DNA from 3 places in the Streptomyces sp. NPDC001796 genome. Region 1 is predicted to be linked to each of the others. Evidence: riboswitches for the same ligand, from Rfam matches in the RefSeq annotation. Region 1 holds a riboswitch; each other region holds the start of a gene.
The links. A riboswitch is a leader RNA that binds a small molecule or an ion and turns the genes downstream of it on or off. The one in region 1 is predicted to bind S-adenosylmethionine.
Positions count from the first base shown of each region.

Region 1 (9,426 bases):
CGAAGCCGAGAACTCGGGGGAGCGGGCAACCACAACGCGTCCCCGGTCGCCGTACGGGCCAGGAACCCGAGCTCAGGCGCTCGTAAGGGCCCTGCGCCGCAACAGCTCAGCCAAAGCAGAGGCGAACTCGACCGGCTCGACCGGCAGCGCCACAGCCGCATCCGCGCGGCTCCAGGTCGCAAGCCACGCGTCCTGAGGCCGAGCGATCAGCACCAGCACCGGCGGGCAATGGAAGATCTCGTCCTTGATCTGCCGGCACACGCCCATGCCGCCCATCGGCACGGCCTCGCCGTCCAGCACGCACACATCGATGCCGCCCTTGTCCAGCTCCCTGAGCACGGCCTCCGGCGTGGCGCACTCGACGAACTCCACCTCCGGAACGTCCGGAGCCGGCCTGCGGCCGGAGGCCAGCCGCACCTGGGCGCGGGTGTTGGAGTCGTCGCTGTAGACCAGCACCGTGGCGGTCGGCTGCATGCTTCCCTCCGGGACGTCGTCGTCGTACGGAACGGACCATCGGTGCGGATGCTACCCCCTGCGACACCGGGTAGACACCGGCGTGCACCCCCCTTCGGTGCGCCATCCGGGCACTACAGACGGGACGGACACTCCGAACGGCACCCCCCGGAGTGAGGGCGAGATAAGCGACCGACATAATGTCGGTCGTGGCGACAGCAACGACAGTAGAAACCGGGCACGCGCACCCGTCGGTCAACCGGCCGAACCTCACCAGCGTCGGAACCATCATCTGGCTGAGTTCCGAGCTGATGTTCTTCGCGGCCCTCTTCGCGATGTACTTCACCCTGCGATCGGTGACCGGGCCGGCTCACTGGAAGGAGATGGCGAGCCATCTCAACTTCCCGTTCTCGGCGACGAACACCACGATCCTGGTGCTCTCCTCCCTGACCTGCCAGCTCGGCGTGTTCGCCGCCGAGCGCGGGGACGTGAAGAAGCTCCGGGGCTGGTTCATCGTCACCTTCATCATGGGTGCGATCTTCGTCGGCGGTCAGATCTTCGAGTACACCGAGCTGGTCAAGAAGGACGGCCTCTCGCTGTCCTCGGACCCGTACGGCTCGGTGTTCTACCTGACCACCGGCTTCCACGGCCTGCACGTGACGGGTGGTCTCATCGCCTTCCTCCTGGTCCTCGGCCGCACCTACGCGGCGCGCAGGTTCACCCATGAGCAGGCGACCGCCGCCATCGTCGTGTCCTACTACTGGCACTTCGTCGATGTCGTCTGGATCGGCCTCTTCGCCACGATCTACATGATCCGGTAGTCGGCCGCCGCGCGGCGGACGGTCCCCCGACCGGGGGAGCCGATCGCCCCCGACGACCCGATCCACCTCCAGAAGCATCGACGCAGAAGATCCTGACACCGGGGTAATCCGTGAAAAAGCTCTCCGCACGACGACGCCATCCGCTGGCGGCTGTCGTCGTCCTACTCCTCGCGCTGGCGGCCACCGGGGGGCTGTACGCAGCGTTCGCGCCCGCGACCCAGGCGCAGGCCGATACGACCGCCCAGTCCCTCGCCATCGACGAGGGCAAGAAGCTCTACCAGGTGGGCTGCGCCAGCTGCCACGGCACCAACGGTCAGGGCAGTTCCGACGGTCCGAGCCTGGTGGGCGTGGGTGCCGCGGCCGTCGACTTCCAGGTCGGCACCGGGCGTATGCCCGCCGCCACCTCGCAGGGCGCCCAGGTGCCGCGGAAGAAGCCGATCTACAACCAGACCCAGATCGACCAGCTCGCGGCGTACATCTCGTCCCTCGGCGCCGGCCCGGCGATCCCGACGAAGAACGACTACAGCCCGGAAGGCGCCGACATCGCCAAGGGCGGTGAGCTCTTCCGTACGAACTGCGCGCAGTGCCACAACTTCACCGGTGAGGGCGGCGCGCTGACGCACGGCAAGTTCGCCCCGAGCCTCGAGGGTGTCGACCCCAAGCACATCTACGAGGCCATGCAGACCGGCCCGCAGAACATGCCGTCCTTCCCGGACACCACGCTGTCGCAGCAGAACAAGAAGGACATCATCGCGTACCTGAACGCGGTCAACGGCGACCAGACCGAGAACCCCGGCGGTCTCAAGCTGGGCGGTCTCGGCCCGGTCTCCGAGGGCCTGTTCGCCTGGATCTTCGGCCTCGGCGCGCTGATCGTCGTCGCCGTCTGGGTCGCCGCTCGGACCGCAAAGGCCAAGAAGTCATGAGTAGCCACGACATTCCAGAAGAGAACCTGCCCGCTGAGCAGGACACCGAGTCCGGTGCGGTAGCCGTCGCGGACGAGGAGAACCCGTTCGCCGACCCGGGGCTGCCGCCCCACGAGCACCGCATCCAGGACATCGACGAGCGGGCCGCCAAGCGCTCCGAGCGCACGGTCGCCCTGCTGTTCACCGTGTCGATGCTGGCCACCCTCGGCTTCATCGCCTCGTACGTCGGGATCCCGAACGACAAGTCGATCTACGTCTTCCCGATCGGGCACATCAGCGCGATGAACTTCGCGCTGGGCCTGACGCTCGGCGTGGCGCTGTTCACGATCGGCGCGGGCGCGGTCCACTGGGCCCGCACCCTGATGTCCGACGTGGAGATCGCCGACGAGCGTCACCCGGTCGAGGCGTCCCCCGAGGTCAAGGCCAAGGTCATGGCCGACTTCCGGCAGGGCGCCAAGGAGTCGGTGATCGGCCGCCGCAAGCTGATCCGCACCACGATGCTCGGCGCGCTGGCCATGTTCCCGCTCTCCGGCCTCTTCCTGCTGCGCGACCTGGGCCCGCTGCCCGGGACGAAGCTGCGCCACACCATGTGGTCCAAGGGCAAGCTCCTCGTCAACATGAACACGAACCAGCCGCTGCGTCCCTCGGACGTCCAGGTCGGTTCGCTCACCTTCGCCAAGCCCGAGGGCCTGGAGGAGACCAGCGAGGACTTCCAGGTGGAGATCGCCAAGGCGGCGCTGATGATCGTCCGGCTGCAGCCGGAGAACATCAAGGACAAGAAGGAACTCGAGTGGTCCCACGAGGGCATCGTGGCCTACTCGAAGATCTGCACCCACGTGGGTTGTCCGATCTCCCTGTACGAGCAGCAGACGCACCACGTCCTCTGCCCGTGCCACCAGTCCACCTTCGACCTCTCCGACGGTGCCCGGGTCATCTTCGGCCCGGCCGGTCACGCCCTGCCGCAGCTGCGCATCGGCGTCAACGCGGACGGTTACCTCGAAGCGCTCGGCGACTTCGAGGAGCCCGTCGGTCCTGCCTTCTGGGAGCGCGGATGAGCACTACATCGAGCAACGGGTCCGCGTCGCGCGGACGGGCACCGGCCGGCGAGCGCGTCGCCGACTGGGCCGACGGACGCCTGGGCATCTACACCCTGGCGAAGTCCAACATGCGGAAGATCTTCCCCGACCACTGGTCGTTCATGTTGGGCGAGGTCTGCCTCTACAGCTTCCTCATCATCATCCTCACGGGTGTCTACCTGACCCTGTTCTTCCACCCCTCGATGAACGAGGTGGTGTACCACGGCAGTTACGTGCCGCTTCAGGGTCAGCTGATGAGCGAGGCGTTCAACTCGACGCTGCACATCAGCTTCGACGTCCGCGGCGGTCTGCTGGTCCGTCAGATCCACCACTGGGCGGCGCTGATCTTCCTCGCCGGCATGTTCGTGCACATGATGCGCGTCTTCTTCACCGGCGCGTTCCGCAAGCCGCGTGAGATCAACTGGGTGTTCGGCTTCCTGCTGTTCGTCCTCGGCATGTTCACCGGCTTCACCGGTTACTCGCTCCCGGACGACCTGCTCTCCGGCACCGGTGTCCGCTTCATGGAGGGCGCGATCCTGTCCGTGCCGATCGTCGGCACGTACCTGTCGTTCTTCCTCTTCGGCGGCCAGTTCCCGGGCGGCGACTTCGTGGCCCGGTTCTACTCGATCCACATCCTGCTGCTGCCGGGCATCATGCTCGGCCTGGTGGTGGGCCACCTGATCCTGGTCGTCTACCACAAGCACACGCAGTTCGCGGGCCCCGGCAAGACGAACACCAACGTCGTCGGCATGCCGCTGATGCCGGTGTACATGGCCAAGGCCGGAGGCTTCTTCTTCCTGGTCTTCGGCGTCATCGCGGCCATCGCGGCGATCGCCACCATCAACCCGATCTGGGCCATCGGCCCCTACCGTCCGGACCAGGTGTCCACGGGCGCCCAGCCCGACTGGTACATGGGCTTCTCCGAGGGCCTGATCCGCACGATGCCGGGCTGGGAGATCAACTTCGCGGGCCACACGCTCGTCCTGGGCGTGTTCGTCCCGCTGGTGATCTTCCCGCTGGTCCTGGTCGCGATCGCGGTCTACCCGTTCATCGAGTCCTGGGTCACCGGCGACAAGCGCGAGCACCACATCCTGGACCGCCCGCGCAACGCTCCGACGCGCACCGCGTTCGGTGCCGCCTGGATCTCGTGGTACTTCGTACTGCTGGTCGGTGGTGGCAACGACCTGTGGGCCACCCACTTCCACCTGTCGATCAACGCGATCACCTGGTTCGTCCGCGTCGCCTTCTTCGTGGTGCCGGTCCTCGTGTTCATCGTCACCAAGCGGATCTGCCTCGGCCTGCAGCGCCGGGACCGCGACAAGGTGCTGCACGGCCGCGAGTCGGGCATCATCAAGCGGCTGCCGCACGGTGAGTTCATCGAGGTCCACGAGCCGCTCAGCCAGGAGCAGCTGCACACGCTCACGGCGCACGAGCAGTACAAGCCGGCCGAACTCGGCCCGACGGTCGACGAGAACGGCGTCGAGCGGAAGATCAAGGGCTCCGCGAAGCTGCGCGCCAAGCTCAGCAACGCGTACTACGGGGAGAACAACCAGATCCCCAAGCCCACGGTCGAGGAGTACAAGGAGATCACGAGCGGCCACGGCCACCACTGATCGCTGCACGCCACGCCACGGTGGAGGGCCCCGTCCGGTGTTCGGACGGGGCCCTTCGCCATGCTCCCGGCTGGATAGGGTGGACCTGTTCGAGACTCGCGTCCCGTAGTCCGGGACACCGACCCAGGAGCGGCTTATGAGCGCTGTGCACCCCGCTGGAGGCGACACCGCGGCGGGCCGTTCCTGGCCCCAGGTGCTGAACGGGCTCCTCGAGGGCCGCGACCAGAGCGCGGACGACACGGCCTGGGCGATGGACCGCATCATGCGCGGCGAGGCGACGGACGCGCAGATCGCCGGGTTCGTGGTGGCGCTGCGGGCCAAGGGCGAGACCGTCGAGGAGATCACCGGTGTGGTCCGGGCGATGTACGAGCACGCCAACGTGATCGAGGTGTCGGGCCGCACGGTCGACATCGTCGGCACGGGCGGCGACGGCGCGAAGACGGTGAACATCTCCACGATGTCGGCGCTGGTGGTGGCCGGCACGGGGGCCAAGGTCGTCAAGCACGGAAACCGCGCGGCCTCGTCGGCGTCGGGCTCGTCGGACGTCCTGGAGAAGCTGGGCGTCAACCTCGACCTCACGCCCCAGCGGGTGGCGCAGGTCGCGGAGGAGGCGGGCATCACCTTCTGTTTCGCGGTGAAGTTCCACCCCGCGCTGCGCCATGTCGCCGCCGCGCGCGGTCAGCTGGGTATCCGGACCGTCTTCAACGCCCTCGGCCCGCTGACCAACCCGGCGAAGGTGAAGGCCCAGGCGGTCGGCGTCGCAGACCCGCGACTGGCGCCGATGATCGCGGGGGTGCTCGCCGAGCGCGGCAACTCCTCCCTGGTGTTCCGCGGCGACGACGGCCTCGACGAGCTGACGACGACTGCCACGTCCCACGTCTGGATCGTCCGCGACGGCAAGGTCACCGAGGAGACCTTCGACCCGCGCGACGCCGGTATCGAACTGGTCCCGGTGGAGGCCCTGCGCGGCGGCGACCCGTCCCACAACGCCGAGGTCGCCCGCCGCCTCCTCGACGGGGAGACGGGCCCGGTACGGGACGCCGTCCTGCTGAACTCGGCAGCGGCCCTGGTGGCGCTGGAGCCGGGTGACGGCCCGCTGGCGGACCAGCTCCGCACCGGCATGGCCAAGGCCGCCGAGTCGATCGACTCGGGAGCGGCCAAGCGCGCCCTGGAGCGGTGGGTGGCCGCCAGCAACGCCTGACTCCTGGCAGGCCCGCGGAAAAGGCCAGGTCAGGCTGGCTGGAGTACAGTGAGACAAAGGCAGCTCCTCCCCCCGCGGGCCGCAAGGAGGCTGGGCATGATCCATTCAGCCGATATCCGCGAGTGGCGCAACCGGGACGTGATCGACGCCAAGGGCCGCAAGATCGGGTCCCTGGAGGCGGTGTACGTCGACACCACCACCGACACGCCCGCCATGGCCACCGTCCGCACCGGGATGGTGACCCGGCAGAGGCTCGTCTTCGTCCCCATCGACGAGGCGACGGTGGGACCCGGATACGTCCAGGTGGCCCACTCCAAGGGGCAGGTACGCAAGGCGCCGTCCATCGGCGTGGACGACGTGCTGCCGATCGAGCGGGAAGAAGAGATCTTCAAACACTACGACAGGGCCTATGAGCCCGGCGCCGACCGCGGACGCCGCCTCGCGCGCCGCTGATCCCCGGGCCGAAGGAAGTGGTCACCATGGCGGTCTTCCTGTTCCTGATCCTCGCGGCGGTCGCCCTCGGCATCATCGGCGCGGTCGCGAAGGGGCTGTTCTACCTCCTGATCATCGGCATAGTGGTGTTCCTGGCCAGTCTCGTCCTGTTCGGCATGCGCTGGGGGCGGCACTCGAAGCACCACCTGGTTCGGTGACGCACCGGGACGGGTCCGCCCGTCCCGGTATACGGACAGAAGTTGCGAGCAGCTGATCACTTGCCGTAACTTCCACATCAGGTCATGAGCGACAGTCATTCGGCCCCGGCCGACTGTCCGGCAACCCTCCGTCCGTGGCGGGGTGCCCCGGGTGAAGACCAGGTCGCAGGCAGCGAGGTCTGCGGCAAGCGCGGACCCCTCGTTCCTTCCAGGGGTCCTGGTCGTTCGAGGGAGCCTTCCGTGAGCAAGCGAATGCGCTAGGGCCGCAGAGCCCCGCCTCCGCACACCCTTTTCTCCTTTCACCTTCTCCGTGCCGTGGATACCGTTGCGCCCTTGCGCGCCTCCGGCACCGGTGAGTCTCGCCTGCCCTACGGGAGTACACCCATGTCCGTCTCCACCCTTGCCGCCGACCAGTCCGTCTGTGCCCCGCTGCCCGTTCTGGGCCGTGATGTCACCGTCCCGCTCGTCACCGGCGGCGACGTCACCTACGCCGCGCTCGACTACGCGGCCAGCGCCCCCGCGCTGCAGCGCGTCTGGGACGACGTGGCGGCGTACGCCCCTTACTACGGCAGCGTCCACCGCGGCGCCGGCTACCTCTCCCAGCTGTCCACCGACCTGTTCGAGAACGCCCGCCGCACGGTCGCCGACTTCCTCGACTGCCGCGACACCGACCAGGTGGTCTTCACCCGCTCCACCACCGACTCGCTCAACCTCCTCGCAGCCGCCCTCCCGGCCGACTGCCAGGTCTTCGTCTTCGAGACCGAGCACCACGCCTCCCTGCTGCCGTGGCGGGACGCCCGGGTCACCTACCTCGACGCCCCGAGCAGCCCCCGGCAGGCCGTCGAGACCCTGGAGCGCGCCCTCGCCGACCGCGAACCCCACGGCCCGGCCCTGGTCTGCGTCACCGGCGCCTCCAACGTCACCGGCGAGCTGTGGCCGGTGCGCGAGCTGGCGGCGGCAGCCCACGCGCACGGCGCCCGCATCGTCCTGGACGCCGCCCAGCTCGCCCCGCACCACCCGGTGTCCGTCAAGGACCTCGACGTGGACTGGGTCGCTTTCTCCGGCCACAAGCTCTACGCCCCCTTCGGCTCCGGCGTCCTGGCCGGCCGCGCCGACTGGCTGCGCCAGGCCGAGCCGTACCTCGCGGGCGGCGGCGCCAGCCGCAAGGTCACACGCAGGACGGACGGGGGAGTGGACGTGGAGTGGCACGACACGGCGGCCCGCCACGAGGCCGGCTCCCCGAACGTGATCGGCGCCTACGCCATCGCCTCCGCCTGCAAGGCCCTCACCGAGGCCGGCTTCGACACCCTGGTCGCCCGGGAGCAGCACCTGATCCGCAAGGTCAGGGAGGGCCTCGCCGACGTTCGCGAGGTCAGGGTCCTCTCCCTCTTCGGCGACGACTCCCCCCGCGTCGGCGTGATCTCCTTCGTCGTCGAGGGCTGGAACAGCTCCCACTTCGCCGCCGCTCTCTCCGCCGAGTACGGCATCGGCGTCCGCGACGGCCTGTTCTGCGCCCACCCGCTGATCCGCACCCTGCTCGGCAGCGACCCCCAGACCCAGGGCGAGTGCGGCGCCCCCGAGGCGGCGCCCGGAGAGAAGTCCCTCAACGCGATCCGGGTGAGCTTCGGCGCCGGCACCCCCGACGAGCATGTGGAGCGCTTCGTCAACGCGGTGAAGGAACTGGTGAGCGACGGCGCGCGGTGGCAGTACCGCACGGAGAACGGCCGCTGCGTCCCGGCGGTCTGAACTGGCAGGGCCGGTGAGGCGGTGTTCAGCGGATCGGGCGGATCAGGAGTCCAGCCCGATCGCGAACGCCGCCTCCAGGTCGTGCTGGGAGTACGTACGGAACGCCACGTGGGTGTCCGTCGCCTCCACCCCCGGGATCTTGCTGATCCGCCCGGGGATGACGTCCGCCAGTTCCTCGTGCTCCTTCACCCGCACCATGGCGATCAGGTCGTACGTCCCCGTGACGGAGAAGACCTCGCTGACGGAATCCAGCGAGGCGATGCTCTCCGCGATCTCGGGGATCCGGTCCACGCTGGTCTTGATGAGCACGATCGCGGTGATCACGGCTGCTGTTCTCCCTCGGGGGCCTCGGCTGGTGGCTTCACCCTACTCGTAGGCGTGTAGCGCACCCACGCGTAGAGGAACCCCAGCGAGAACCCCACCAGGTGGGCCAGGTAGGCCACCCCGGGCCCCTGCGCGGCCCGGCCCGCCGCCATCCACTGCAGGGACGCCCAGAACGGCAGCACCACCCAGGCCGGGAACCTCAGCGGCAGGAAGAACAGGAACGGGAAGAGACTGGTCACCCGCGCCTTGGGGAAGAGGAACAGGAACGCACCCAGGACCGCGGAGATCGCCCCGGACGCTCCGACCAGCGTCTGCGCCGACGCGGCGTTGGCCGCCGCGTACCCCAGCAGCGCCAGACAGCCGCAGCCCAGGTAGAACAGGGCGAACTCCACATGCCCCATCCGCTCCTCGGCCATGGCCCCGAAGACGTAGAGGAAGAGCATGTTGCCCAGCAGATGCACCCAGCTGCCGTGCACGAACAGCGCGGTCGCGGGCGTCAGCGCCGCCCGCGGGGCCCCGCTGAACAGCTCCGCCGGCACCACGCCCCAGCGGGCGAAGTAGGCCCGCTGAGCGGCGAGCAGCGCGTCCCCGGTCCCGTAGGCCGGACTCAGCCCCGCGG
Region 1 is NZ_JBIAUC010000001.1:579,812-589,237, forward strand. Features, by position in the region: gene ACFYZE_RS02560 (hypothetical protein) at 73-474, opposite strand; gene ACFYZE_RS02565 (heme-copper oxidase subunit III) at 654-1,274, shown strand; gene ACFYZE_RS02570 (c-type cytochrome) at 1,385-2,197, shown strand; gene ACFYZE_RS02575 (Rieske 2Fe-2S domain-containing protein) at 2,194-3,252, shown strand; gene ACFYZE_RS02580 (cytochrome bc complex cytochrome b subunit) at 3,249-4,886, shown strand; gene trpD (anthranilate phosphoribosyltransferase) at 5,023-6,087, shown strand; gene ACFYZE_RS02590 (PRC-barrel domain-containing protein) at 6,184-6,540, shown strand; gene ACFYZE_RS02595 (hypothetical protein) at 6,567-6,737, shown strand; SAM riboswitch class IV at 6,818-6,934, shown strand; gene ACFYZE_RS02600 (aminotransferase class V-fold PLP-dependent enzyme) at 7,122-8,483, shown strand; gene ACFYZE_RS02605 (Lrp/AsnC family transcriptional regulator) at 8,526-8,807, opposite strand; gene ACFYZE_RS02610 (rhomboid family intramembrane serine protease) at 8,804-9,426, opposite strand, start outside.

Region 2 (9,426 bases), on a different contig from region 1:
CGCCCGCCTGACGGAACGCCAGCCGCAGCGCCGCCGGATGCAGATGGACGCCGTCGTCGATCAGCTCCACCGTGATCCGCTCGTCCTCCAGCAGGGCGGCGACGGGGCCGGGGGCGCGGTGGCCGAGCTGCGGCATCGCGTTGAACAGGTGGGTGGCGACCGTGGCGCCCGCGTCGATGGCCTGGACCGTCTGCTCGTAGGTCGCGTCCGTGTGCCCGATCGCCGCGATCACCCCGTGCTCGACGAGCAGCCGTACGGAGTCCAGGCCGCCGGGCAGTTCGGTGGCGAGCGTCACCATCGCGGCCCGGCCGCGCGCGGCGTCGATCAGCTTGCGCACCTCCGCCGGATCGGGATCGCGCAGCAGCGCCTCCGAGTGCGCGCCCTTGCGGCACGGCGAGATGAACGGCCCCTCGAAGTGGATGCCGGCGATGTCCTCCTGCTCGGCCAGTTCCGACAGCAGTCCCGCCTGCTGGACGAGGACGTCCATGTCGTCGGTGACGGTGGAGGCGACGAGCGTGGTGGTGCCGTGCTCCCGGTGGGTGCGCAGGGCCGTCAGGACGTCGTCCACCGTGCCGGAGAAGGACGCACCGCCGCCGCCGTGGTTGTGGATGTCCACGAAGCCGGGGACCAGCCAGTGGCCGCTTACGTCGATGATCTCGGCGCTCTCGGGGGCGGACCCGGCGATGCGCGTGCCCTCCACGGCCAGGCGGCCGTCGTCCACGACCCCGCTGGGCAGTACCACCCGGGCACCGGCGAGAACCTTCGTAGTGGCCATCAGATGGTTACCTCCGCAGGGTCAGTGGTTTCGAGGAGATCCCAGGCCATGAGCCCGGCACCGAGGCAGCCGGCCGCATCCCCCAGCGTCGCGGGGACGATCGACGGCAGCTTCTGGAAGGTCACGCGGCGACGCACGGCCGCGCGCAGCGGTGCGAACAACGTTTCCCCGGCCTCGGCGAGCCCGCCACCGATGATCAGGGTGCGCGGGTCCAGCAGGGTGAGCGCCGTCACCAGGCCGTCGGCGAGGGCGTCCACGGCGTCCTGCCAGACCTTGCGCGCCCGCGGGTCCCCCGACGCCACGGCCTTCGCGCAGTCGGCGGCGTCCGCCTCCGGGGCACCGGCCGCCTCGGCCCACGCCTCACCCACGGCGGCCGCGGACGCGTACCGCTCCAGACAGCCGCGCTGACCGCACGGGCACGGGCTCCCCTGCGGCCGTACGACGATGTGGCCGATCTCGCCCGCGAAACCGTGCGCCCCGGCCTCCATCCGGCCGCCGATGCCGATGGCGCCCGCGATCCCGGTGCCGAGCGGCACGAACAGGAACCGGTCCGTCCCCCGGCCGGCGCCGAGGCGCCCCTCGGCGAGCCCGCCGGTGCGCACGTCGTGCCCCAGCGCCACGGGCACCTCGTCGAGGCGGCGGCTGAGCAGATCCCGCAGGGGCACATCGCGCCAGCCCAGGTTGGCCGAGTAGGCGGCGACACCGCGCTCGGCGTCCACGATCCCGGGGACGGCGACGCCCGCGGCGGCCGCGGGTTCGCCCAGGTGGCGCTCGCCGTGCGCGCGCAGCTCGGCGGCGAAGGCGAGAACCGACTCCACCACGGCGTCCGGCCCGCGCTCACGTCCGGTGGCCCGGCGCGCCCGGTGCAGCAGCTCGCCCCCGGCCCCGACCAGGGCGGCCTTCATCCCGGTGCCGCCCACATCCAGGGCGATGACATGTCTCACGGGGACCAGTGTCGCCCCTCGACCCGGAAGAGGTCTAGTCCACTCAGGTGGTGTAGACCTTATCCTTTGGATATTCCGAATGACGAGACGGCAGGGCCAGAGCAGTGCAGCGACGCGGAACGCGCAGGACGACATGGGGCAGGGGTCTGATCGCGGCGGTGTCCGCCCTCGGCATGACCGGAGCCCTGGCGAGCTGCGCGGGTGCGGTGGGTTCCGGGGACGTCACCCTGCGGCTGGTGGCCGCGGACTACGGGGACTCGTCGGGGAACAGCTCCAAGAAGTACTGGGACCAGCTGGTCAAGGACTTCGAGGCGGAGCACTCCGGAATCAAGGTCGACGTCGGCGTCTACTCGTGGAACGACGTGGACCGCAAGGTCAAGGAGATGGTGGCCAGGGGCGACGCTCCCGACATGGCGCAGATCGGGGCGTACGCGGACTACGCCGCGGCGGGCAAGCTGTACGAGGCCTCGGACGTCCTCTCGATCCCCGTCCAGGCGGACTTCGCCTCTGAGCTGAGTGACGCCGGCAAGGTGAACCGGACCCAGTACGGCATGCCGTTCGCCGCCTCCACGCGGATCCTCTTCTACAACAAGACGCTGTTCTCCGAGGCCGGCATCACCACCCCGCCGCAGAGCTGGAGCGACCTGGCGACGGACGCGCAGCTGCTCAGGGCCAAGGGCGTGAAGTACCCCTACGCGCTGCCGCTGGGCCCCGAGGAGGCGCAGGCGGAGACGATGCAGTGGCTGCTCAGCGGCGGTGCCGGCTACCTGGACGCCTTCGGCTCCTACGACCTCGACTCCACGCAGAACGTGGCCACCTTCACCTGGCTGAAGGACAACCTGGTGAGCAAGGGGCTGACGGGCCCGGTGGCGCCGGGGAGGCTGAACCGCGCCGACGCCTTCGCCGCGTTCACGCGTGGCGAGGTCGGGATGCTGAACGGCCACCCGTCCCTGATGAAGGCGGCGCGCGAGAAGGGCGTGAGGTTCGGCATGGTGCCGATGCCCGGGATCAACGGCCGGGCGAAGTCGACCATGGGCGTGGCGGACTGGATGATGGCGTTCCGGCAGGGCGGCCACAAGGACCAGATCCGTGAGTTCCTCGACTACGTGTACAGCGAGAAGAACGTGCTGTCCTTCTCCCGGGAGTACGACCTGCTGCCCGTGACGAGCTCCGCCCAGGAGGCCATGGCGCAGTCGTCCAGGGACCAGGACCTGGAGCCGTTCCTCCAGGAGCTGCCGAGCGCCGAGCTGTACCCGGTCGGCAAGACGTCGTGGGCGACCGTCAGCGCGGACATCAAGAAGCAGATAGGCAAGGCGGTCGGCCCGGACGGCAGCCCGGCGGCGATCCTGGGCCAGCTGCAGCGGGCGGCCGTCACAGCGGACAACGCGGCCCGCTGACGGCAGGCACGCGGGGGAGCGTGTCGGACCCACCGGTTACGGTTCCCCCATGGACGACCTGAACCCGAGAGAGAAGGCCATCCTGGCCCTGGAGGGCCGCGGTTTCTCCGGGCCGGGGGCCAAGGAGCGGGCCATACGGGAGCAGCTCCATCTCGCCCCCGTCCGCTACTACCAGCTGCTCAACGCCCTCCTCGACGACCCCAGGGCCCTGGCCCACGCCCCGGTCACCGTCAACCGCCTCCGCCGCATCCGCGAGGCACGCCGCGCGGAACGCTGAGCGCGTGGCCCTGGGACGCGCCGGGCGCGCCCCCGTGACCCCGTGGGTGCGCCCGGCCCCGCGCCGATAGGGTCGGACCCATGGGCAGCCACACGGACTCCTTGCCGACGCCCGCCACCCCGGCCGGGCGTGACGGTCTCGACGCCATCCTCGCGCGGCCCGAGCGGGCCGTCCTCGCCTTCGACTTCGACGGGACGCTCGCCCCGATCGTCCCCGACCCCGACCAGGCCCGCGCCCACCCCGACGCGGTCCCCGCCCTCGCGGCCCTCGCCCCGAAGGTCGCCTCCGTCGCGGTCGTCACCGGCCGCCCCGCCGGCGTCGCCGTCCGCCACGGCGGCTTCGCGGGCGTCCCCGGACTCGACCACCTCGTCGTCCTCGGCCACTACGGCGCCGAACGCTGGGACGCCCGAACCGGCACCGTCACCGCCCCGGCCCCCCACCCCGGAGTCGCCGCCGTCCGCGCCGAACTCCCCGGCTACCTCGACGAGATCGGCGCCTGGCGCGGCACCTGGATCGAGGAGAAGGGCCGCGCCGTCGCCGTCCACACCCGCCGTGCCGAGGACCCGCAGGCCGCCTTCGAGGCCCTGCGTGAACCCCTCGCCGACCTCGCCGCCCGCCACGGCCTGATCGTCGAGCCCGGCCGCATGGTCCTGGAACTGCGCCCGCCGGGCATGGACAAGGGGGTGGCCCTGTCGGAGTACGTCCGGGAGACCGGCGCCGAAGCGGTCCTGTACGCGGGCGACGACCTCGGCGACCTCCCCGCCTTCGCCGCCGTGGACAAACTCCGCTCCGACGGCGTCTGCGGCCTCCTCGTCTGCAGCGGCAGCGACGAGGTCACGGAACTCGCGAAGAGGGCGGACCTGGTGGTCGACGGCCCGCAGGGGGTCGTCCGCCTTCTGCGGTCACTGTCACGAAGGCTGAGCTGAGGCGCGCCCGAAGGCGCGCCCCTGCGGGAAACACCCACCGGCCCGCACCCGGAACTAGACCCTCAAACCTCCAGCGCAGCCAACTGATCCAGGAACCAGCGGGCCGGCGGAAGCGCCGTGGCCTGCGCAGCGAGCCGCTTCGAGCGCTCCGCCCGCTCACCCGCCGGCATCGACAACGCCTCGTGCAAGGCCTCCGCCGTCCCCCGGATGTCGTACGGATTGACCGTCACCGCGTCCTCGCCCAGCTCCTCGTACGCCCCTGCCTCCCGCGACAGCACCAGCGCGCACCCCTGGTCCGACAGCACCGGAACCTCCTTGGCGACGAGGTTCATGCCGTCCCGGATGGGGTTCACCAGGGCCACGTCGGCGAGCCGGTACGCGGCGAGAGAGCGCGCGAAGTCGTCCTTGACGTGCATCTCGACCGGGGTCCAGCCCGGCGTCCCGTACCTTTCGTTGATCTCCGCGGCCACCCGCTGGACCTCCGCCGTGTACTCCCGGTAGACGGCCAGGTCCTGGCGGGACGGGTACGCGAACGCCACGTGGACCACCCGTTCGCGCCACTCCGGACGGGACTCCAGCAGCTCCTCGTACGCCAGCAGACCCCGCACGATGTTCTTGGACAGCTCCGTCCGGTCCACCCGCACGATCACCTTGCGGGGGCGGCCGTCGGGGCCGGTGCCGATCTGCTCCCGCAGGATCGCCATCCGTTCGTCCACATCCGGCCGGTGCGCCCGCTCGCGCAGGAAGTCCGCGTCCGCGCCCAGGCCGTGCACGCCGATCCGGGTGTTCCCCAGCCCGCCGACGAGCGCCTCGCAGCACCCGGCGAAGGCGTCCGCCCACCGCTGGGTGAGGAAGCCGAGCCGGTCGGCGCCCAGCATGCCGCGCAGCACCTGACCGGCGATGTCGTCCGGAAGCATCCGGAAGTAGTCCACCGGTGCCCACGGCGTGTGCGAGAAGTGACCGATCCGCAGGTCCGGCCGCAACTGCCGCAGCATCCCAGGGACCAGCGTCAGGTGGTAGTCCTGCACCGCGACCGCCGCCCCCTCGGCCGCCTCCTCGGCCAGCGCCTCGGCGAACGCGCGGTTGTAGGCCTCGTACGACGTCCACGCGTGCCGGAACTCCCTGCCGAAGACGGGCTCGAGCGGCGTCTGGTACAGCATGTGGTGGACGAACCACAGCACCGAGTTCGCGATGCCGTTGTACGCCTCGGAGAACACCGTCGCGTCGATGTCGAGCATCCGGACCCGCCGGCCGCCGGTGTGGGCCGGATCCAGTGCGCCACCCGTGCGGCGTACGGCCTCGCGGTCGCCGTCGTTCAGGGCCGCGCACACCCAGACCGCGTCCGCGTCGGAGCCGATCGCCGACAGGCCGGACACCAGGCCGCCTCCGCCACGTTTGGCGGTGAGCTGCCCGGAGTCGTCCAGCGCGTACGAGACGGGGCCGCGGTTGGAGGCGACGAGGATGCGGGCGCCGTGCGCATGCTGCGTGGAAGCCATGCCACGAAACCTAGCCCGCGCCGAAAACGCTCAAACGTACGGTTCGGCCGTATGCGGAGCCGTGTCCGTCACGTCCGGGCGTCCGGCTGCACACGGTTCAGGCCACCTTTCGTTCCATGTACTCCGCGATCTCCGCCATCGGCGGCCTCTCCTCCGTGTCCACCCAGTAGGTCCGGGGCTCGAAGCCGTCCGCCCCCCGTTCGAACTGCGTGAGGGCCGGGCGGACCAGATGGCCGCGGGCCAGGCGGAGCTGGGCCGTACGGTAGATCGCGGCGGCCATGCGGCCGAGCGCCTGCCCGTCCTGGTGGCGGTGCTTGCGCACGCCGACGTCGACCTGGGCCAGCGCGTCCAGGCCCACCAGGTGCAGCGCGTCCACCAGCATGCCGAGCTCGACGCCGTACCCGACCGGGAAGGGAAGCCGTTCCAGCAGGGAACGGCGGGCCGCGTACTCGCCGCCGAGCGGCTGGACGAACCCGGCGAGCTGCGGCCAGTGCATGTTGAGCAGCGGGCGGGCCACCAGTTCCGTGACGCGGCCGCCCTGTCCGGCCGTCCTGCCGGAGGCGAGCGAATCGAACTCAGTGCCGAGCGGCCGGTCGTACATCGCCTTCACCAGGTCCACGTCCGGGTCGGTGAGCAGCGGGCCCACGATCCCGGTCACGAAGTCCGAGGAGAACTCCCTCAGGTCCGCGTCGACGAAGCAGACGATGTCCCCGCCGGTGACGAGCAGGGAGCGCCACAGCACCTCGCCCTTGCCGGGCACGGCCGGTATGCGCGGCAGGATCGTGTCGCGGTGCACCACTCTCGCGCCGGCCGCGGCGGCGACCTGGGACGTGCGGTCGGTGGAGCCGGAGTCGACGACGACGATCTCGTCGACCAGCGGGACCTGCCGCACGAGGTCGTGGCGGATGACGGAGACGATCTCGCCGACCGTCTCCTCCTCGTTGAGCGCGGGCAGCACGACGCTGACCGAGGAGCCCGAGGCTCGCTTCGCGGCCATGATCTGGTGGAGCGGGCGGTCGGTGACGGACCAGGAGCGGGTGCTCAGCCAGCGCTCGACTTCTTCCAGCACAGTCTGCGGCTCCTCACGTTCGTACGGGGTGGGGGGTGAGTCGGGGACGGTCGAATGTCTCTCTTGTGATCCATCTCGCGGTTCGGACGACTATCTCAACTCTCCCGGCCGTCGGTTACAGTCTTGAACAGCGCCGGTGACCATCGCATGTCGGGGTCCGCCTCGGTCCGTCGTCGGCGAAACAACCACATACAGCTCATCCAGAGGGGCAGAGGGACACGGCCCGGTGAAGCCCCGGCAACCCTCCAGTCGGCTCTCGTCTTCGCAGGCGGGGCTCCCGGCTAGGGAAGGTGCCAATTCCGTCTCACGGCGAGATGCGTCGTGAGGAAGATGAGGAGAAAGGGCCTCGCCTGACATGGCTGTGCAGACAGTTGCAAGCACCACCGACTCCGTGAACCTCGGCCCCGCCGCGGCCCTGTCCTGCCGCGAGTGCGGCCACCGCGTGCCGCTCGGTCCGGTCTTCGCCTGTGAGGAGTGTTTCGGCCCGCTGGAGGTCGCCTACGACTTCTCCGGCTACGACACCGAGGAGCTGCGGAAGCGTATCGAGGCGGGCCCCGCGAACATCTGGCGCTATGCGCCGCTGCTGCCGGTCCCGGCGGACGTCGCCGACAAGCCGAACCTCAACCCGGGCTGGACCAAGCTCGTCAAGGCCGACAACCTGGCGCGCGAGCTGGGCGTCACCGGCGGGTTGTATGTGAAGGACGACTCCGGTAACCCGACGCACTCCTTCAAGGACCGCGTGGTCGCCCAGGCACTCGAGGCGGCGCGCGTCTTCGGCTTCACCACCCTGTCCTGCTCCTCCACCGGTAACCTCGCGGGCGCGGTCGGCGCCGCTGCGGCCCGTGCCGGCTTCCGCTCCTGCGTGTTCATCCCGCACGACCTGGAGCAGGGCAAGGTCGTCATGGCCGCGATCTACGGCGGCGAGCTCGTCGGCATCGAGGGCAACTACGACGACGTGAACCGCTTCTGCTCCGAGCTGATCGGCGACCCGGCGGGCGAGGGCTGGGGCTTCGTCAACGTCAACCTGCGGCCGTACTACGCGGAGGGTTCCAAGACCCTGGCGTACGAGATCGCGGAGCAGCTCGGCTGGGAGCTGCCGGACCAGATCGTGGTGCCGATCGCCTCCGGCTCGCAGCTGACGAAGATCGACAAGGGTCTGCAGGAGCTGATCAAGCTCGGGCTCGTCGAGGACAAGCCGTACAAGATCTTCGGTGCGCAGGCCGAGGGCTGCTCGCCGGTGTCGGTGGCGTACAAGGCGGGCCACGACGTGGTGCGGCCGCAGAAGCCGAACACCATCGCCAAGTCGCTGGCGATCGGCAACCCGGCCGACGGCCCGTACGTCCTGGACATCGCCCGCCGCACGGGCGGCGCCGTGGAGGACGTGACGGACGAGCAGATCGTGGACGCCATCAAGCTGCTGGCGCGCACCGAGGGCATCTTCGCCGAGACGGCGGGCGGCGTGACCGTCGGTGTCACGCGCAAGCTGATCGAGAACGGCGTCCTCGACCCGGCGAAGACGACGGTCGTCCTCAACACCGGGGACGGTCTGAAGACGCTGGACGCGGTGGCCGACACGGGGCTGACCGTGACGATCCGTCCTACCCTCGAGTCCTTCCGCGAGGCCGGTCTCGTCTGACCTCCTCCCGCCACAACCCAGCAGCCGTACCCCGACCGGAGGTCATCCCCCCATGAGCGTCAACGTCCGCATCCCCACCATCCTGCGCACCTACACGGGCGGCCGGGCCGAGGTCACCGCCGAGGGCGCGACCCTCGCCGAGGTCATCGCCGATCTGGAGAAGAACCACACCGGCATCGCCGCACGCGTCCTGGACGACCAGGGCAAGCTGCGCCGCTTCGTCAACGTCTACGTGAACGACGACGACGTCCGCTTCGAGCAGGGCCTTCAGACCGCCACCCCGGACGGCGCGGGCGTCTCCATCATCCCCGCGGTCGCGGGCGGCTGACGGTCCCTCGAACGCAGGATCCTTACCCTCGGTAACGCAGGTAACCGAGAGTTCATCGAATTGCCCTCTCCGTGAGAGAAACGGAGGGGGCAATTCTGCATGGTTGAGCGCGGTAGAGTTGGGGAACGGCGCTCCCGGGCTCCCCTTCCGGATCCGCGATCACCTGCCGCGTGCCCGACAAGAAGCAGCCAAAGTGTGCAGGGTTTTTGCGCCATTCATTCCCTTTGCCCGGCCCGACTTGCCCTGAATTCGGGTGAATTCTCCGTATATTCCCGACCGGTCGGACCCCGAATTCTCGTCCGATTGACCTGTTGCAGACGGCAGTTGGACAGATACATTCAGCCGCGGTCGACGCGTTCCGGCGCACGCCCCCAACCGTTGGGGGGTGAGGTCTGACCCGGATCCGCGAAGTGTGGATCTGTGCAAGGGCCAGTAATAGGGGAGTTAGGCATGGCTCAGGGCACCGTCAAGTGGTTCAACGCGGAGAAGGGGTACGGCTTCATCGCGGTCGACGGTGGTGCGGACGTCTTCGTCCACTACAGCGCGATCCAGATGGACGGCTACCGCACCCTTGAAGA
Region 2 is NZ_JBIAUC010000023.1:35,162-44,587, forward strand. Features, by position in the region: gene nagA (N-acetylglucosamine-6-phosphate deacetylase) at 1-775, opposite strand, end outside; gene ACFYZE_RS31340 (ROK family protein) at 775-1,719, opposite strand; gene ACFYZE_RS31345 (extracellular solute-binding protein) at 1,893-3,116, shown strand; gene ACFYZE_RS31350 (DUF3263 domain-containing protein) at 3,166-3,393, shown strand; gene otsB (trehalose-phosphatase) at 3,474-4,319, shown strand; gene ACFYZE_RS31360 (trehalose-6-phosphate synthase) at 4,382-5,815, opposite strand; gene ACFYZE_RS31365 (glucosyl-3-phosphoglycerate synthase) at 5,913-6,884, opposite strand; SAM riboswitch class I at 7,078-7,221, shown strand; gene thrC (threonine synthase) at 7,240-8,520, shown strand; gene ACFYZE_RS31375 (MoaD/ThiS family protein) at 8,573-8,848, shown strand; gene ACFYZE_RS31380 (cold-shock protein) at 9,299-9,426, shown strand, end outside.
Region 2: another riboswitch for S-adenosylmethionine. It lies ahead of thrC (threonine synthase); the one in region 1 lies ahead of ACFYZE_RS02600 (aminotransferase class V-fold PLP-dependent enzyme).

Region 3 (9,426 bases), on a different contig from region 1:
GGCCGACATCGGCGGCTACTACCAGCCCGACCCGGCGAAGGCCGCCGAGGTCATGCGCCCGTCGGCGACCTGGAACGAGGCGCTGGCGTCGCTCGCGTAGGACGGCAGCCCTGTCCGCGTGACAGCCGCCCCGGCCGGATCCGATCCGGCCGGGGCGGTCGCGCATGGTCCGGCCGACCACCTCGTTGTCAGTACCGGGCCTCGACTGGAAGGAGTGTCCCGCAGAGCGGCACGCTCACGACGCCGCCTGCTCCCTGGGCGCCCCGGTGTCCGGGTGGGCGAGGCCGAGGTGGTCGCGCAGGGTCGTGCCCTCGTAGTCGGTGCGGAAGACTCCCTGCTCCTGCAGGAGCGGGACGACCTTGTCGGCGAACGGGTCCAGCCCGCCCGGGGTGATGTGCGGCACCAGGATGAAGCCGTCGGAGGCATCGGTCTGCACGAACTCGTTGATGGTCTTCGCGACGGTGGACGGGGAGCCGACGAAGGTCTGCCGGTTGCCGGTGTGGATGACGAGGTCGCGGATGGACCAGTTGTTGGCGGCGGCGAGCTCCCTCCACTCGCGGGCGGTGGCCAGCGGGTCGCGGTACATGCGCACCTGGGCACGGCCGCGGGAGATGTGCTCCTCGCTCACGTTCGGGTCGACGTCGGGGAGCGGGCCGTCAGGGTCGTAGGCCGACAGGTCCCGGTTCCAGACGAACTCCAGGTGCTTGATGGCCGTGGCGCCGCTGACCTGTTGCCGGCGCACCTCGCGGGCCAGGTCCTCGGCCTCCGCGTCCGTGTCGCCGAGGACGAAGGTCGCGGCGGGCAGGATGAGCAACTGGTCGTGCCGGCGTCCGTACTTGGCCAGACGGCCCTTGACGTCCGCGTAGAAGGCCTGGCCCGCCTCCAGGGTGGCGTGCCGGCTGAAGATGGCGTCGGCACTGGACGCGGCGAACTCGCGGCCCTCCTCGGAGTCGCCCGCCTGGAAGACGACCGGGCGGCCCTGCGGGCTGCGCGGGACGTTGAACCGGCCGTGGATGTCGAAGTGCTCGCCCTGGTGGACGAAGGCGCCGGCCCTGGCGTCCCGCAGGAAAGTGCCGCCGGCCTGGTCGGCGAGGATCTCGTCGCCGTGCCAGGAGTCGAAGAGTTCGTTCGCCGTGGCCAGGAACTCCTTCGCCCGGGAGTAGCGCTCCTCCTGCGGCAGGAAGCCGCCGCGGCGGAAGTTCTCGCCGGTGAAGGCGTCCCAGGAGGTGACGACGTTCCACGCCGAGCGACCGCCGGAGAGGTGGTCGAGGCTGGCGAACTGGCGGGCCACCTCATAGGGCTCGTTGAACGTGGAGTTGATGGTGCCGGTCAGGCCGAGCCGGTCGGTGACGGCCGCCAGGGCGGCGAGCACGGTGAAGGTGTCGGGGCGGCCCACGACGTCCAGGTCGTAGATCTTCCCGCCCTGTTCGCGCAGGCGCAGGCCCTCGGCGAGGAACAGGAAGTCGAACTTGGCGCGTTCGGCGGTCTGCGCGAAGTGGGCGAAGGAGCTGAACTCGATGTGGCTGCCGGCGGCCGGGTCGCTCCACACGGTGGTGTTGTTGACGCCCGGGAAGTGGGCGGCCAGATGGATCTGCTTCAGCGGCTTGCTCATGGTGGGTGCGGTCCCTCCGGCTCAGGCGGTCGCTGCGGCGTAGCGGTTGGCGGGGCGGGCTAGCCCGAGCAGTCCGCGCAGGGTGTCGGACTCGTAGGCGCGGCGGAAGGCGTCACGGCGCTGGAGCTCGGGGACCAGGCCCCGGGTGATGGCCGGGAGGTCATGGCCGGCGACCGCGGGGCGCAGCCGGAAGCCGGTCAGTCCTGCGGACCGAAACTCCTGCAAAAGGTCGGCGAGTTGAGCGGGGGTGCCGGTGAAAACGCGGGCGTCGCTGGTGTACTCGTGTCCGGCGAGATCGTCCAGGCGCTGCTTGCGGGCCGCGGCCCTGGCCGGGTCGTCGTCCAGGAAGACCACGAGATCGCCGAAGACGTGCAGCGGCTCCTCGGCACGGCCCGCCCTCTCCTGCTCGGCACGGATCTCGGCGACGATCGCCCGGGCGTGGTCGGCGTCGTACGGGGTGACGTAGCCGATGTCGGCCTGGCGGGCCACCAGCCGGTAGGGGACGGTCTGGTGCGCGAGAGCGGTGACGATCGGCTGGCCCTGCGGCGGTCGGGGCGTGATGGACGGTCCCTTGACGCTGAAGAACTTGCCCTCGAAGTCGATGTAGTGCAGCTTGTCCCGGTCGATGAAGCGGCCGGTGGCGACGTCCCGGATCTCCGCGTCGTCCTCCCAGCTGTCCCACAGGCGCCGGACGACCTCGACGTAGTCGGCGGCCTCGTCGAACAGGTCGGTCACGACGCCCTGGGCGTCCGGGCTGTCGTAGGCGTAGATCCTCGGGATCGTGCGGCGACCGAAGTGCGCGGCCTCGTTCGGACGCGCGGTGATCTGTACGCGCAGGCCCGCACGGCCCGTGCTGACGTAGTCCAGAGTGGCGATCGCCTTGGAGATATGGAACGGCTCCGTGTGGGTGGCCACCACGGTCGGCACCAGCCCTATGTGCCGGGTCAGTGGCGCGACACGGGAGGCGATGAGCACGGCGTCCAGGCGTCCGCGCACCTGGTCGGTGCGCTCGTCCGGGTCGAGGAAGTCGGAGGACTGGGGTCCGAGCCCGTCCTCGATGGTCACGAAGTCGAGCAGACCGCCTTCGGCCTCGGCGATCAGGTCGGCCCAGTATCCGGCCGTGAACAGGTCCCGGGGCCGGGCCACGGGCTCGCGCCAGGAGGCGGGATGCCAGCCGGTGCCGTCCAGGGCGACGGCAAGGTGCAGGGGGGAAGGGGAAGTCGAGGACACGAGTGGGTGCCTTCCTGAAGTCCGTACAGGAACGCCGGCCGGGGTGAGCGGGCGCGGCGGAGGGCGGGCGCAGCGAGACGGGGGGTACCCCCGGCCGAGGGCTGGGGACGGTCAGGAGCAACAGAGCGCGCCGGCCACGCGCAGCAGATCGATGTGGGCCCGGGAGTGCAGAAGCGGACGGCGGGACGGGGTCAGGACGCGGGCGTGCACGGTACGGGTCACGTCCTGCACCTCCGTCCGTACGGCCGTCGTGGCGCGCAGCTCGTCGTCAACGACAACAGCCCGGCTCCGCCGTCTGTTCCGCACTCCGGGAATCCCTTCGGTCAGGAGTTGTCGAGCGGCAGCCCGGGCGGGTTGACCTCGGACTTGGCGACGGCCTCGTTGGACAGGTTCCAGGCGGCCAGCCACTTGGCGTACTGGCCGTTCTGGATCAGGTGGTTGACGGCGTCGGCGAGCGGCTTCGCGAGCCCGCTGTCCTTCTTCGCGGTCGCCGCGATCAGGCCCTGCAGGGACTCGCCGGCGCCGGAGAACTCGCCCGCGTTGCGGGTCGCCTGGGGCGTGTTCGCGACCTGCCTGATGTGGTAGGCGATACCGGGGTTGGGGCCGAAGTAGGCGTCGATCTTGCCGCTGGACAGCGCCAGGTAGGTGCCGTTGCGGTCCGGGTAGTACTTGACGGTGAGCTGCTTGCCCTCCTTGGCCAGCTTGGCCTTCCACTCCAGGAGGATCTTCTCCTGGTTGGTGCCGGAGCCGACGGATACGGTCCTGCCGGCGAGGTTCTCGTAGGTGCCGCCGAAGTTCCAGGTGCTCTTCTTCGGCACCTCGAAGGCCAGGTTGTCCTGCCGGTAGGAGGCGAACTCGTACTTCTTCTTGCGCTCCTCGGTGTCGGTGACGTTGGAGAAGGCCACGTCGACCTTGCCGCTGTCGATGCCGACGAACAGGTTCTCCCAGGTGAAGTTCTTCAGCACGGGCTCGAGGCCGAGGGTGGCGGCGACCAGGCGGCCGAAGTCGGGTTCGGCGCCGGTGAGGGTCTTCTGGTCGCTGCCCACGTACGCCAGCGGTGCGAAGCCGGAGGGCAGGGCGCCGATGCCGATCTCCAGCTTGCCGCTCTTGCGGATGGCGTCGGGCAGTTCGGCGTTGAGGGACTTCACCTCGGACACCTTGAGGGCGGTCTGCGTGGCGGCGCCGTTGGAGAGCTGGCCCACGGTGACCGTGCCGGAGGATGCGCTGTCCGTGCTGGTGGCGGCGTCGCTCTCGCCCCCGCACGCGGCGAGTCCGGCGGCGAGGGAGGCGACGGCGGTGCCTGCGGTGAGGCCGCGCAGGAGTCGGGTGCGGAGACCGGTGGTGGGCATGGTTGTCCTTGTTCTGTGAGCGGTGGCGTTGGTGGCGTTGGGGGGAGGTCGTGAGAGGAGTGCGGGACCGGCGGGTTCAGAGCACCTTGCTCAGGAAGTCCCGGGTCCGCTCGTGCCGCGGGTTGTCCAGGACCTGGGCGGGCGGCCCCTGTTCGACGATCCGGCCGTCGTCCATGAAGATCACCCGGTCGGCGCATTCGCGGGCGAAGCCGATCTCGTGGGTGACGATGACCAGCGTGGTGCCGCCGCCGGCCAGGTCCTTGATGACGGCCAGCACCTCGCCGACGAGTTCGGGGTCGAGGGCGGAGGTGGGTTCGTCGAAGAGGATGACGCCGGGCCGCAGGGCGAGCGCGCGGGCGATGGCGACGCGCTGCTGCTGGCCGCCGGACAGCTGCCGCGGGTAGGAGCCGGTCTTGTCGGCGAGTCCGACCCGGCCGAGCAGGTCGAGGGCCAGGTCCCGGGCCTCCTGCTTGGTCAGCTTGCCGGTCGCCACCGGCGCCGCTGTCACGTTCTCCAGCACGGTCAGGTGCGGGAAGAGGTTGAAGTTCTGGAACACGAACCCGATGCGGCTGCGCTGCCCCAGGATGACCCGCTCGCTCAGCTCCTTGAGGTGGTCTCCGTGCCGGCGCACGCCGATGGGTTCGCCGCCCACGCTGACATAGCCGCGGTCGGGCTTCTCCAGGTGGTTGATCACCCGCAGCAGCGTGGACTTGCCGGAGCCGGACGGACCGAGGATCACGGTCACCTCGCCAGGCCGTACGGTCAACTCCACGCCGTGCAGCACCTGGTGGGTGCCGAACGCCTTGTGCACGTCGTGCACCTGGATGGCGGCGGGGCGGGTCTGAAGCGTGTCGGTGGTCATACGGCGGCCTCCCTGCGCGCACGGGCCCGCAGCTCGGCGAGACCGGTGCGGAGCTTCTGCAACGGGGTCGGCGGCAGCGCGCGGGTGGCACCGCGGGCGTAGTACCGCTCGACGTAGAACTGGACGACGGACACCAGGCTCGTCAGGATCAGGTACCAGACGGTGACGACCAGCAGCAGCGGCACGATGTCGCCCGGGTAGGTGCTGCCCATGGTCTGCGCGGAGCCGAACAGGTCGAGCAGCGACACGTAGAACACCAGTGAGGTGCTCTTGATCAGGCCGATCAGCTGGTTGACGTAGTTCGGGGTGATGGACCTGAGAGCCTGCGGAAAAACGATCCGCCTGAACTGGTGGCCCTTCGGCAGACCGAGCGCGGCGGCCGCCTCGTGCTGGCCCTGGTCGACCGAGAGGATGCCGCCACGGACCACCTCCGCCGCGTACGCCGCCTCGTTGAGGCTCAGCCCGACGACGGCGACGACCATGTCGGTGGCGAGCTTGGACTCGTCGAAGCTGAAGAAGGCCGGGCCGAAGGGCACGCCGACGCTCAGCGTCTTGTACAGGGCGCTGAAGTTGTACAAGAAGATCAGCACCACGATCAGCGGTATGGAGCGCAGCGCCCATACGTACGTCCAGCTGACCGCGCGCAGGACCGGGCTCTTCGAGAGCCGGGCCAGTGCGAGCACGATTCCGCCGATCAGGCCCAACACGGCGCTGAGTGCGGTGACTTCGAGCGTGATGAGCAGCCCGTCGAGGATCGTGGGGCGCAGGAACCAGTAGGCGAAGCGGTTCCACTGGTAGAACGGGTTGGACACCAGGCCGTGGACGAACTGGGCCACGAGGACCAGCACGATCGCCGTGGCGATCCAGCGGCCCGGCCGGCGCAGGGGCAGTACCCGCTGGGCCGCGGGGGGCGTGGCCGCGATGTCTTCGTCTGGTGGCGCCGGGGCGAGGGACACGGCGGCTCCGGGGGGTTCACTCATGACAGGCTCCAGCGGAGTCGGACGCCCCGGGCGGCGCGCCACGGCACCGCCCGGCGGCGCGGGCCGCGGCGTGACGAGGCTGGTGAAGCGTGAGTGCACCGGGGACGGGACGGGACGAGGGCACACCGCGGCGGCGGTGAGCGTCAGGGATTCAGAACGCCGTCAGCCGTGACAGCGGGCAGAGCCCGGGGCGGTACACAGTGCGCTGCTGACGCGGAGCAGGTCGACGGAACGGTTGGCGCACAGCAGGACGCAGCCGGGGAGCCGCACCGCGGCTGTCCTCGAGGCTGCGTACATCACTGTCTCCGTCGTTCTTCCGGCCCGGGGGGCCAAGCGCTTACCGAAACGTCGTCCGGTCGGGTCGTCACCTGGGGCACCCCACCGCGGTGCGAGGGTTGCCGGTCAGCCAGCCAGGGCTTGTCGCTGACGCTCATGACCTTTCTGGCCGTAAGTCAATACAGGCGCCACAGGCAATGTCAACGTGCGTCCAGCAGGTGATACGTGCTCAGCGACGCCGTTCTCCCTCTCAACCGGTCCAGTCGGCGGCGGCGTTGGGGACGTGCGAGGCCCAGTCCAGGATCTGCACCGCGGCGCCCGCGGCCTCCAGTCCCCGACAGTGCGCGTGATGCCGCCGGGCGATGCCGGCGTGGTCGAGGTGCGGGCCGAAGGCCGGGTGCGCGGCCAGCCGGCGGGCGTACGCCCACAGGTGCGGGTGGTCGGCGATGCGGTGCACGGCGGCGGCGTCCAGGTGCCAGCGGTGCACGGTGTCGAGTTGCACCAGGCTCACCCACAACTCCACGTCCGCTGCGGTGAGCCGGTCACCGAGCAGGTACTCCTGACGGGCGAGCCGTCCGTCCAGCGACCGCAGGGTGCACAGCAGCGAGGTGAGCGCGGCGTCCCGTTCCTCCGTGCCGGCGTCGACCCGTCCGGCGCGCTGGGCGGCCCCGTCGATGCCCTGCTCGCACAGCCGCTGGACGCCCTCGATCTCGGCGTTCGACCCCAGCGGATACAACGCGGGGTGGCCGGTGCCGAAGTGCCGCGCCAGGTCGCGCATGATGTCCGGAGCGTGGGTGCTGACGATCCGGCCCGACCAGTCGTCGCTGAGCACCGGTGCCAGGGCGGCTCCGGGGTAGCGGTGGGCACTGGCCTCGTACAGCGGACGCAGCGCGGAGTACTCGCCGCCGGGTCCGTCGGGCACCGCGGGCAGCAGGGTGACGGGACAGACGTCCTCGAGGCCGAGCAGGCTGTGCGTGATGGCTATCCGCAGACAGTGCGGACACGCAAGGGACAGGTGGAGACGGTAGCGGCGCGGCACGGCGTAGTGGCCGCTGCGCGCGTCGCAGCCGATCCGGCCGCGGAAGGCGGGGACCGGCTGTGCGGACGGGAGTGCGGTCAGGGCATGGGCGGACATGTCTCTCCCGGGGTTCTGGGACGCGAGGGTGCGGGGGTGTGGCCCACGGGCAGGCGGCGCTCCCCGGCGCGAACGGCGCGAGGTGGCGGGGGCCGGGGGCGGGGCGTGGCTCCGCCGGTTCAGCGCCGGGGGCTGCTCGCGCTGCAGACGCGCAGCAGATCGATGTGACGGCGGGAGGTCAGCAGGAGGGACTGCCGGCGCGCGCGGTGAACACGGCTGATGACCGGCCTCAGGCACCCCATGTTTCCCTACCTGTCCACTAGGAAATCTCCTCTGAAGTGTCGATCCGGCTCAGGCGCACGTCAAGGGGGGTGTCCGGGAAGGCGGTGAAGGCGGGGTTTCCGACGCCGGCAAGGCCTAGCGCTTGCGCTTCGTCGTCTTCGTGGCCTTCGACCGCTTGGCGGCCTTTCCCACTCGGGCGGCCTTCGGCCGGGCCGTCGGGGAGTACGGCTTGGGCACGCCCGCGGCACCCAGGGCCGCGAACTCCCGGTTGGCCTCGGTCTGGCGGCGAACGGCGTCCGGCAGGTCCGGCATGGCCAGCAGCAGGTCGCACGCACGCAGGGAGCCGGCGTGGTCACCCACATGGAAGGCCGCGATCGAGAACTCGAAGAGCAGACCCCAGCGGTACACCCAGGGCTTGGTGAACAGGTCGTCCGGTTCCGGTCGGCCCACGACGGCACCGAGGATGGAGTACGCGATGTGGTGACGGCCCTGGACGCGCAGCCGCGAGGCCAGTTCGTAGCAGGCCTCCAAGCGCCGGGGGCGCGACTCCCAGGCCCGGGAGAACGCGTCCATCGCACCGGCCCAGTCGTCCATCTTCTCGGCCCTGAGGATGCCGGCCTCCAGCAGCGAGCAGTACACCTCCTCGGGCCGGCCACCCATCGCGGCACGCCGCTCGTACAGCGCGATCGCTTCTTCCGTGTGGCCCAGCTCGCGCTCGATCCCGGCCAGGGAGAAGACGGTCAGCGCGTCGGAGGAGTCACCTTCGAGTTCACGGCGCAGCAGGCGCGCGTCGCGCTCGAGCTTGCCGCTGCGGCAGCCGCCGTCGGCGCGGTCCTCGATGACGAGCGCGTCGAGGACCTCCTCGACGTCGGGCTCGTCGGCGCGGGGCTCGTGGGCGACGCCTTCGTAACGCCACAGCCAGTCGCCCCGCATGAGGTGCTTGAAGCGGTGCGGGGCGCCCGGGACGTCATGGCGCAGCAGGTACGAACCCGCCGTCAGGTGCGGCAGCGGGGCGTCCTGGCGCATGACATGGTCGGCGTCGAGGGTGAGGATGTAGTCGGCCTTGCCGCGGGCGTGCCGGATGTTCCGCGTCCGGTTGTGGCCCAAGTCGATCCAGGGTTCTTCGAGGAGTTCGCCGGGGATGCCGTCGAGCATCGTGCGGACGAGGTCCTGGGTGCCGTCTGTCGAACCGGTGTCGGAGATCACCCAGGTGTCGATCAGGTGGCGTACGGAGCCGAGGCACCGCTCGATCACGCCCGCCTCGTTCTTGACGATCATGCAGAGGCAGATGGTCTGCTTGCTCACGGCCTCACCGGTCTCGGGATGACGATGTCCTGATGGAGAGGCGGTCAATGTGACACAGGCCGGTTCCACTCCCACCCATCCACGCGGAGGGCGGGACGCAACGGCGCCCGATTGGCCGCGCACCGCGAAGCGCTGGGAATCCTCATCGTTCAATGGTCATCGCCTCATCAAGGCACCCCGCTTAGACCGATTTGCTGATGTGTGTGCGTGTTTTGGGCGAGAAGTCGCAATTGTTTGTTTTGCCTGGGCCAAGCTCACTCTCGGATTCGGGGACCTGCCCGAAGAGGTTGACACAAGGAGCACACACATGAGTCCTGAGTACAGGACGACATCGCTGCTCGGGCCGCTGGCGCGAGACAGGTTCAAAAAGGCCGGCATGATCGCCTCGCTCGCGATGGTGATGGCCACCGGCGTGGCCGCCCCCGCCGCCCTGGCCTCGCAGAACGCCCACGCGC
Region 3 is NZ_JBIAUC010000010.1:138,690-148,115, forward strand. Features, by position in the region: gene ACFYZE_RS21685 (NADP-dependent isocitrate dehydrogenase) at 1-100, shown strand, start outside; gene ACFYZE_RS21690 (NtaA/DmoA family FMN-dependent monooxygenase) at 236-1,612, opposite strand; gene ACFYZE_RS21695 (LLM class flavin-dependent oxidoreductase) at 1,634-2,842, opposite strand; gene ACFYZE_RS21700 (putative leader peptide) at 2,954-3,064, opposite strand; gene ACFYZE_RS21705 (transporter substrate-binding domain-containing protein) at 3,166-4,191, opposite strand; gene ACFYZE_RS21710 (amino acid ABC transporter ATP-binding protein) at 4,268-5,053, opposite strand; gene ACFYZE_RS21715 (amino acid ABC transporter permease) at 5,050-6,033, opposite strand; SAM riboswitch class IV at 6,362-6,471, opposite strand; gene ACFYZE_RS21720 (glutathione S-transferase C-terminal domain-containing protein) at 6,560-7,444, opposite strand; gene ACFYZE_RS21725 (glycosyltransferase) at 7,802-8,971, opposite strand; gene ACFYZE_RS21730 (hypothetical protein) at 9,279-9,426, shown strand, end outside.
Region 3: another riboswitch for S-adenosylmethionine. It lies ahead of ACFYZE_RS21715 (amino acid ABC transporter permease); the one in region 1 lies ahead of ACFYZE_RS02600 (aminotransferase class V-fold PLP-dependent enzyme).